2 regions of the Gelria sp. Kuro-4 genome follow, and region 1 is predicted to be linked to the other one. Evidence: riboswitches for the same ligand, from Rfam matches in the RefSeq annotation. Region 1 holds a riboswitch; the other holds the start of a gene.

The links. Region 1 has a riboswitch for FMN ahead of ribD (bifunctional diaminohydroxyphosphoribosylaminopyrimidine deaminase/5-amino-6-(5-phosphoribosylamino)uracil reductase RibD). Riboswitches for the same ligand answer to the same signal wherever they lie in the genome.
Region 2: linked by a shared signal. The riboswitch ahead of K5554_RS13900 (ECF transporter S component) and the one ahead of ribD (bifunctional diaminohydroxyphosphoribosylaminopyrimidine deaminase/5-amino-6-(5-phosphoribosylamino)uracil reductase RibD) in region 1 are both predicted to bind FMN.

Annotation. Positions count from the first base shown of each region.
Region 1 covers NZ_AP024619.1:2,470,136-2,474,542, forward strand. The annotation lists gene K5554_RS12415 (ABC transporter permease) at 1-489, shown strand, start outside; gene K5554_RS12420 (ABC transporter permease) at 493-1,365, shown strand; gene K5554_RS12425 (ABC transporter ATP-binding protein) at 1,379-2,395, shown strand; FMN riboswitch at 2,505-2,652, shown strand; gene ribD (bifunctional diaminohydroxyphosphoribosylaminopyrimidine deaminase/5-amino-6-(5-phosphoribosylamino)uracil reductase RibD) at 2,730-3,869, shown strand; gene ribE (riboflavin synthase) at 3,854-4,407, shown strand, end outside.
Region 2 covers NZ_AP024619.1:2,776,295-2,780,701, reverse strand. The annotation lists gene K5554_RS13905 (hypothetical protein) at 1-745, opposite strand, end outside; molybdenum cofactor riboswitch at 805-921, opposite strand; gene K5554_RS13900 (ECF transporter S component) at 1,224-1,799, opposite strand; FMN riboswitch at 1,866-2,022, opposite strand; gene K5554_RS13895 (superoxide dismutase) at 2,181-2,810, opposite strand; gene K5554_RS13890 (LysM peptidoglycan-binding domain-containing protein) at 3,008-3,994, shown strand.

The sequences.
Region 1 (4,407 bases):
GGACTGATGCTGATTCTCCTCTTCGCGGTCCGCTGGGGCTGGTTTTTCACTTCCGGTTACGGCACTTGGCGCCACTTGGTTCTCCCCGCACTTACCTTAGCCGTGGTGCCCGCCGGTCACCTGACCCAAATCGTGCGCTTCGCCATGGCGGAACAGCTCAATACCGCTTACGCCATCACCGCCCGCATGAAAGGAGCCAGCGATTGGGACGTCATTTTTAAGCACGCCCTCAGGAACGCCGCCACCCAAATCGTCACCCTGGGCGGTATGGACCTGGGGCGCCTCCTGGCCGGCGAAGCCGCGCCCATTGAGGTGGTGTTCGGCTGGCCCGGATTCGGCACGCTCATCGTGCAGACCATCGCCCGCCAGGACTTCCCCCTGCTGCAGGTGGAAGTGTTCCTGGTGGCGGCGATTATCTGCCTCATCAACCTGGGGGTCGACCTCTCCTACGGCCTGTTCGACCCGCGCATCCGCTGCGAAGGGGGCTAAAGCATGGCAGCAAAGCCCTGGCACGCCTGGGGGCAGCGCTTCGCCGGTAACCGCGTGGCCCTGGTGGCCCTGCTTGTGCTCTTGATCATCGTTCTGGCCAGCTTCGCCGCCCCCTGGATCGCACCCTACAACCCCACCAAGGGTTCGCTGGCGGAACGGCTGTTGCCGCCTTCCTTGGCACCCCCCCGGGACGGAGGTTTCCCGCACCTTTTGGGCACCGACGCCCAGGGGCGCGACGTCCTGTCACGTCTCACTTACGGGGGCCGCGTGTCCCTCAGCGTAGCCTTCACCGTGGTGGCTTTAGCCGGCTGCCTCGGCACCGTGCTGGGCCTTGTCTCCGGCTACTTCGGCGGGAAGGTCGACCTGTTGCTGATGCGGCTGGTGGACATCCAGTCTTCCTTCCCCGGGCTCCTGGTGGCCCTCACCTTCGTCATGGTCCTGGGGCCGGGCCAGCGGAATCTCACCATCGCGCTCCTCATCAACGGCTGGATGGTGCACGCCCGGATGGCGCGCAGCCAGGTGCTCGCCCTGCGCGAGAGCACCATGGTGGAAGCCGCCCGGGCCATCGGCTGCAGCATGCCGCGCATCACGTTCGGGCACATCCTGCCGAACATCATCTCACCCCTCATCACCACCTACGTCCTGGAGCTGGCGCACATGATCGGGGCGGAAGCGAACATGAGCTTTCTGGGTTACGGGATTCAACCGCCCCTGGCCTCCTGGGGCCTGATGATCGGCGAGGGGCGGGAGTACATCACCAGTGCCTGGTGGCTGGTGGTATTTCCAGGGCTCATCATCGCCCTCACCATCCTGTGCCTGAACCTGGTGGGCAACTGGGTCCGGGAAGAGTTCGACCCGCTCCTGGGGCGCCGCTAGTGGGGGTGGAACCATGAGCGCAGCAGAGGAACTTGTGCGTGCCAAGAATCTGGTGAAACTCTTCCCTCTCCGCACCGAGGGCAGGGGCCGGCGGCGCTCTTTCGTCCACGCCGTGGACGGTGTCAACCTGGCCATCGCCCGGGGGAAAACCTTGGGCCTGGTGGGCGAAAGCGGCTGTGGCAAGACGACCATCGGCCGGCTGCTTTTAAGGCTCATCGAACCCACCCGGGGTGAAGTGTGGTTTGAAGGAAAGAACGTCTGCTCCTTGAATCGCCGAGAGCTGGTATGGTTCCGCCGCTCGGCGCAGCTCATCTTTCAGGACGCCATGAGCTCCTTTGACCCGCGCAAAACGGTGGGAGCGATCGTGGGGGAACCGCTGGTGGTGCACCGGCTGGCGCGTGGAGCGGAACTGAGGGAGCGGGTGGCGGATCTCTTAAAGACCGTGGGGCTTAAGCCGGAGCTGGCGCACGAGTACCCCCACACCCTGGCCGGCGGCCAGAAACAGTGCGTGGGGGTCGCTCGGGCGCTGGCGCTGAGCCCTGAGTTCATCGTGGCCGATGAGCCCATCTCCGCCCTGGACGTCTCGGTGCGGGCACAGGTGCTCAACCTCCTCCTTGAGGTGCAGGAAGAGCGCAGCCTCACCTACCTCTTCATCTCCCATGACATCCGCGTGGTGCGCTTTCTGGCCGACCAGATCGCCGTGATGTACCTGGGGCAGGTCGTAGAAACGGCGGAGGCGGAAGAGCTTTTCGTCCGCCGTTACCACCCTTATACGGAAGCCCTATTTGAGGCCGTGCCGGTGGAAGACCCGGCGCTGCGCCGCCCCCGGCACATCCTCCCGGGCGAGGTGCCCTCGCCGGTGGACCCGCCGCCCGGCTGCCGCTTCCGGCCGCGGTGCCGCTGTGCCCTCCCTGTTTGCCGCGAAGAGACTCCCCCTTTGGTGGAAAAAACCCCCGGCCACTTCGCCGCCTGCTGGGCTGAGTTCGAGGGGAGCGTAACGCGATGTGGAGTAAATACTCGTGCCTTTTAGCCGCCCGGCGGAAGATGGACCACTGGCAGCGGCTGCAATAACGCAGGCAGCGCCAAATTCCGCCTTGTCATTTCAACGAGAATGTGCTACAATGGGTAAGAATTTCATAGAGGTCCTTCAGGGGCTGGTGAGAGGAGATATTATCCTCAATTCCGCACCGGCGGTGATGGCCGTTCTCGGCCTAAGCCCGCGAGCCGCAAGGCAGATCCGGGGAAGATCCGGAGCCGACAGTAAAGTCTGGATGGAAGAAGGGTGCAAGAAATTCGTCGTCCGTTTGCTTTTGTTACCCCTGAGGGTTCTTCCTCAGGGGTTTTGTATTTTGGGAGGTTTGACCGTGAAGCAGGAAGGAATTGAGCTGCAATACATGGACAGAGCGCTTGAACTGGCCGCTACTGCCCGGGGACGCACATCCCCCAATCCCCTGGTGGGTGCCGTGGTTGTTCAGGGCGGCAAGGTAGTCGGTGAAGGATTTCATCCCCAAGCGGGACAAGCCCACGCCGAAGTTTTCGCCCTGGAGCAGGCAGGGGACCGAGCCCGTGGGGCTGATCTTTACGTTACCTTAGAGCCCTGCTGTCACCACGGACTCACCCCTCCCTGCACAGAACGCATTGTTGCTGCTGGAATCAAACGGGTCATAGCCGCCATGACAGACCCTAACCCCCTGGTATCGGGCCAAGGCTTCGCACGCCTGCGAGAAGCAAACATCGAAGTTATTGTCGGTGTCCGTGAGCAGGAAGCACGTTATCTGAACGAAGCATTTATTACTTACATTACTAAGCGGAGACCTTTTGTAACAGCCAAGTGGGCCATGACGCTGGACGGCAAGATCGCCTGCGCCAGTGGTGACAGCCGCTGGGTATCAGGAGCTCGAGCCCGCCGGTGGGTTCACGAACTTCGCGACCAAGTAGACGCAATCATGGTCGGTATCGGGACGGTGCTCGCCGACGATCCATTTTTAACCACCCGTCTTACCAAACCAGATAAGAAGGACCCGATTCGGATCATTCTCGACAGTCACTTGCGCACTCCGCCGACAGCAAAGCTCCTCCACAGCGGTTCGAAGGCGCCTACCTGGATTGCCTGCCTGGAGTCCGCTGTGGATCGGTCTTCCCCTCTGCAACAAATCCCGGGTGTTGAACTGCTGCCGGTACCGGCGAAGGACGGCCGCATTGACCTGCAGGTTCTCTTGACGAGACTGGCAGAGCGTAAATTAACTCATATTCTCCTGGAAGGCGGCAGCACAGTCAACCACGCCGCCTTGCAGGCGGGGTTGATTGACAAGATCTATTGCCTGATAGCCCCGAAGCTGGTAGGGGGCGCTTCTGCCCCCACCCCGGTGGGAGGCCGGGGCCGCAGTCTGATGAACACGGCCTGGTTGGCCAGAATTCATGGGACCCGCTTCATCGGCGAAGATCTGCTTATTGAAGCCTACCCCAAATCAGGTGAAGGAGAAGGAACATGTTCACTGGATTAGTTGAAACCATGGGTAAGGTTAAGGAGCTTCGGTTGCTCGGCCGGCGAAACCAGCTTGTGATCGAGGAACCGGGAATCGCCCAGCAAGTTAAGTTGGGGGACAGCGTGGCCATCAACGGTGTATGTTTGACCGTCGTGCAATGCGAAGGCGACCGGTTGATCTTTGATGTGATGCCTGAGACATTAAGAAAGACAAATCTTCGCTCCCTAACAAGGGGAGACTACGTCAACATGGAGCGGGCACTGGCAATGGGCGACCGTTTGGGCGGTCATCTGCTGACCGGCCATATCGACGGCGTAGGGCAGGTGTCGGCCCGGCGCACAGAGGGTAATGCCATCATCTTTACCATCCACGCTCCCGAAGAGGTGACCTCACTCCTGGTTGAGAAAGGGTCGGTGGCTGTAGACGGGATCAGCCTGACCGTTGGTGACCTCGAGCCAAAGGGATTTTGGGTCTCGATCATTCCCCATACTCTGGAAAATACCGTGCTGCAGCATCGCCGGCCCGGCGACAAGGTCAACTTGGAGGCCGACCTGAT
Region 2 (4,407 bases), 310 kb from region 1:
AGAGCACCACCCAGAGCGGTACGCCCTTGTACTCGTGTTCTTTGCCTTCTTTATCCGTGTGTTTGTACGTGACGGCGGGGTGCGGGGTGGCGGTGCAGGTGGCCAAGCTTTCAAACGTGGAGCGGTCGAGCTCCGCTTTCTCCACGCCGCTCAGGTTCAGCTTCCACTCCGTGGGCGCCTGGGTCAGGGCTATCTTGGCCACGTTCTTCACCCAGAAATGGCCGTCGGTCAAAGGGGCGTTCCCGCCCACGAAAACGATCCGCGGCAGGTCTTTTTCCTCTTTCCCGTCTGTTTTGTAGGCCAGGATCATCTCCACGCCGCCCAGCTTGGCCGGGGAGCCGTCCTGGTTGTAGGTGAGCAGGTTGCCTTCCACCTGGTCGGCGGTGAAGGTCATGGCGTAGCCGTCAGCTGCTACCACCTGCACGGCCTGCGTCGCCGGGTCCCACTTTAGCTGGGCGAGGAGGTCTTTCACCTTGACGCCGGTAAAGCCGTCGGGGCCGACGATGGTGCCGGTGGACTTTTTGTAGCCGCCCTTGGCGCTTACGGCCGGAAACCGGCTCAAGTCCACCTCGCTGCTCGCCCCGGCCGCATCCACAAGCGCCACTTTAACGCCGGCGGTGGGGGCGGGGGCAGCGGGCTCTTTTTCCGCTGGGGCCTTCCGCCCGCCGGCGCAGCCGGCACTGAGCAGGAGCAGGGCCAGACCCAAGATCAAGACATAAGTTCTTACGCTTTTCCACGTTGACATTTTTCTTACTCCTCCCTTGTTTATGAAATTAAGGCCCGTTCTGCGGAAAGCAGAACGGGCCTTAAGTCCGCTTTTCTCCTTTCCGCACCGGGAGGCAAGCAGGTTTCCCCGCTTACCCTATCGGTCCATCGCCTTAGCTACGCCTTAGGCGGCTGGACTCGGAGAAAAATGGTATAAACTTATATTCTTAATTCGCCAGCGAGCAGCCTTTTCCTTCTTCAACCCCGAATTTTTACACAGAGGGAGGTCTTCCCAGCCTTACGGTTCGCGAGCCAGGAGTTCCCACACCCAAGGTTCGGCCAGCCGCGCTGCCAGCTGGCCACCCCGGCGAGCCGGTACTTTTGCACCAGGGTAAGGCGGGCTGGGAACCCCGGGGCCGCGCCTGTGGGGGGATTACTAAGAAGGCGTTAGGTGGCAAAGGCCCGGGTGCAGGTGCTGCACCCGGGCCTCTCTGCGCGTGGGGGCTAGGAAAGGGATGTTAGGGCCGGGCCTTGGCCGGCTGGGAGACGAGGGCGGGGGCCCCCAGGAGGGCGCTGACGCGCTTGTAAAGGAGGAATGTGGCGGTGGAGGTGAGGGTGCCCTTTATCAGGTTGAAGGGGACGATGGCACTCACCGCCAGGGGAAGGATCTGCTGAGCGGGCACGTTCCAGAGCGGGAGAAAGATATAGATGTCCGCGATGGTAACGGTGGCGGTCATGGCCAGGGTGCCGACGAAAAGGGAGAGGACGGCGCCTTGAAGAGTGTGCACGCGCCGGTACACCAGGGCGGCGGCGAGCACAAGGCTCGCCCCGGTGACGAAGTTGGCGCTCACACCGATGATCCCGGCCTCAGAGCGGCCGGAGAGGAGGAAGACGATGCACTTGATCGCCTCGGCCAGCACACCGGCCGCCGGGCCGAAAGCGAAGCCGGCGATGAGGGCGGGGACGTCGCCGAAATCGAACTTGAGGAAAGTCGGCATGAAAGGAAGCGGGAACTCCAGGTACATGAGGAGGAAACCGAGGGTGCCGAGGAGGGCCACCTTGACCAGATACCGGGTGCCGCGCAGATGGGACATCTAAACCATGACCTCCTTAAAAATTAATCCCCGGAAGAAAAGCCTTCCGGGGAAATGGGCGAACAGCACTACCTTCTTCCATCCGGACTATACCGTCGGCTCTGGTTTCGACCAGATCAACCACCTCGGTGGCTCGCGGGCTAATCCTCACAGGCTGCGCTGGAGGCTTCACCGCCGGTCAGGAATTGGGGGCCCGGCCCCTCACCTTGCCCTGAAGGCCTTCTTCCTTATAGTTTTTATCATACCGAACTATAGCACAGGGCGGGCAAGAAAACAAGGGGGATGGGACGGGACCAGGCCCGTTCTACCTTCCTGAGCGCCGCTGGCTGTTTTTCTGCCCGGCCCAGCGCTTTCTACGGAGCGCTGAAGGGCTGTCCCGGCTTAGGCGAAGAAATCGGTGTTCAGTGTAGGTACCGGGGCGCTGCGCGCCAGATAAGGGCGGAGCCTCCGGTTGACCTCTTCCCAATCGATGTTGGCAAAGAAGGCATCCAGGTAGCCGGAACGGTTGGTGCCATAATCAATGAAGTAGGCGTGTTCGTAAACGTCTAGGACGAGAAGGGGCGCCGTGCGCTGGATGCCGCCCACATTGTGGGCATCGAGCAGAAAGTTGTGCAGGGTGCGGTCGTCAAGGTCGAGGGCCAGGATGCCCCAGCCGCGGGCGGAGAGGCCGAGAGCGCGGAAGTCGCGGGCCCAGGCCTCGGTCGATCCGAAATCGCGCTGCAGGAAAAAGCTTACCTCGCCGCTGGGGGGACCATCGGTCCCGCCCAGGTTGCCGAAATAGAGCTCGTGCAGTTTAACTCCGTTGAGCGCGTAAGTCTCTTCCAACTTCAGCTCGCGGTAGGGGCTGTAGGTGGCGTTGGCCGTCTGCCGATTGACGGTGCGGAGCAGGCTCCAGATCTCGTTGGTTTTATTCACATAACCGAGGTACAGCTTGTAGTGCTCGGTCAGCAGGCGTGCCGAGAGGCCGGGAAGGGAGGTGTAGGGCAGGGGCCGGGGTGTAAGCTGCGCCATTCGGTATTCCTCCTTGGGCGACGGATGTCCTCGCTACGTGTCCTCAATAGCTTACGCACCGCACTTCGGGTCGGTTACAGTTACTTTTGTTAATTACCAGGGGGCCCGGCAGGGATCTCGGCTCCGAACGCGAATATAGCAGTTAGATTGGCAACTTCTAATAATTCCGGCAAGGGGACGCCGGTGGGGGGATAAAGATGCCGGGACGGGTGCATGTGGCGCACACGGTGCTGAGTGAAATCTTAACCTGGGCGCGCCAGGCCCAGGGGCGCGAGATCGGCGGTATCCTCTTGGGCCGCGTGCACCGTGGCCGGGCGCTGGCGGTACGGGTGGAGGCCGCGCTCCTGGCGCAGGGGGCGGACTCAGTGGGGAGCAGCATCCGCTTCACGCCGGAACTGGTGTCGGAACTCAGCGCCCGGGGCCAAAGCGAGTACCCTTCTTTCCAGGTGGTGGGTTGGTTTCACACGCATTGCGGCTTGGGCGCCTTTCTTTCCGGCTACGACATGGCGGTGCACAAGGAACACTTCAGCGAGCCCTGGCAGGTGGCTCTGGTGCTCGATACTGAGCTGGGGCGCGAGGCGCTCTATGGCTGGGAAGGCGGGGCGATTGTCCCCGTGGCGGCCGGCGCAGGAACCTACGCGGTAGGCGAGACGGCCGCTACGGCGGCGCCTGCCCTGCGCCCCCGCTGGCGCCTGGTGAAGCCGCGCCGCCTTCTGGTGGTGCTGCTGGCCGGTGTTCTCCTGGTTGCCGCCCTGGTCGGCCTCACCCGGTTATCCCGGCACGGCCCCGCGGCCGGGGAAGCACCTGCTGCTACCAAGGCCCCGGCCGGTGCAGCTGCGGCACCCGGCGACGGAGAAGGACAAAGAGAAGGACAAGCGGGTGCGGCGGCGGCACCCATCCCCGGGGAGGGCTGGCCGGCGGGTACGGGAGAGATGACCGGTTCGTTGCCGGCACCGGATGCCCCTGCCGGGCAGAAATACATTGTGCGCCCCGGGGATACCCTTTGGGGCATCAGCGAACGTTTTTACGGGCAGGGGGACTTCTACCTGGAGGTATCGCGCCACAACCGGCTCGCCAATCCGCGCCTCATTTTACCTGGGCAGCAACTCATCCTGCCGCCCAAAGAACCGCAGGCGGCGCCGGTGAAGCAGCCTGCCGTCACGCAGGCCCCGCCCGGCGCCTGAGCAGAGCTGCGGCCGTCTTCCTGTTGCACGCGGACGTACATGAGCAGCCGCTCGGTGAGGACTGTGGTTTCGACAGTCAGGAGATACGAGCGGCCGTTTAATTTAAGGCTGCGCCGGTGCACCAGAAAGGGAATGGTTTCCGGGTCGAGGGCGGTCAGGGGGCGGCCGATGAATACGCTCAGCCACTCTTCCACCTCTTTTTTCACCTGCGCCTTAAGCGCGGCGTTGAGCGGAGAGCCCACCCGCACCTCAACCTCGCGCACCACCGGTTCACTGGCCGCCGCCAGGCTTTCTTCCAGCCGTGCCAGGCGGGTTTCCGCCGCCGCCAGCTTGGCCTGCAGCTCCAGCCGCTGGGCGTGCAGTTCATCGAACCAGCGACCGGCCAGAAAATTGTAAAAGAGGTTGCCGAGGAG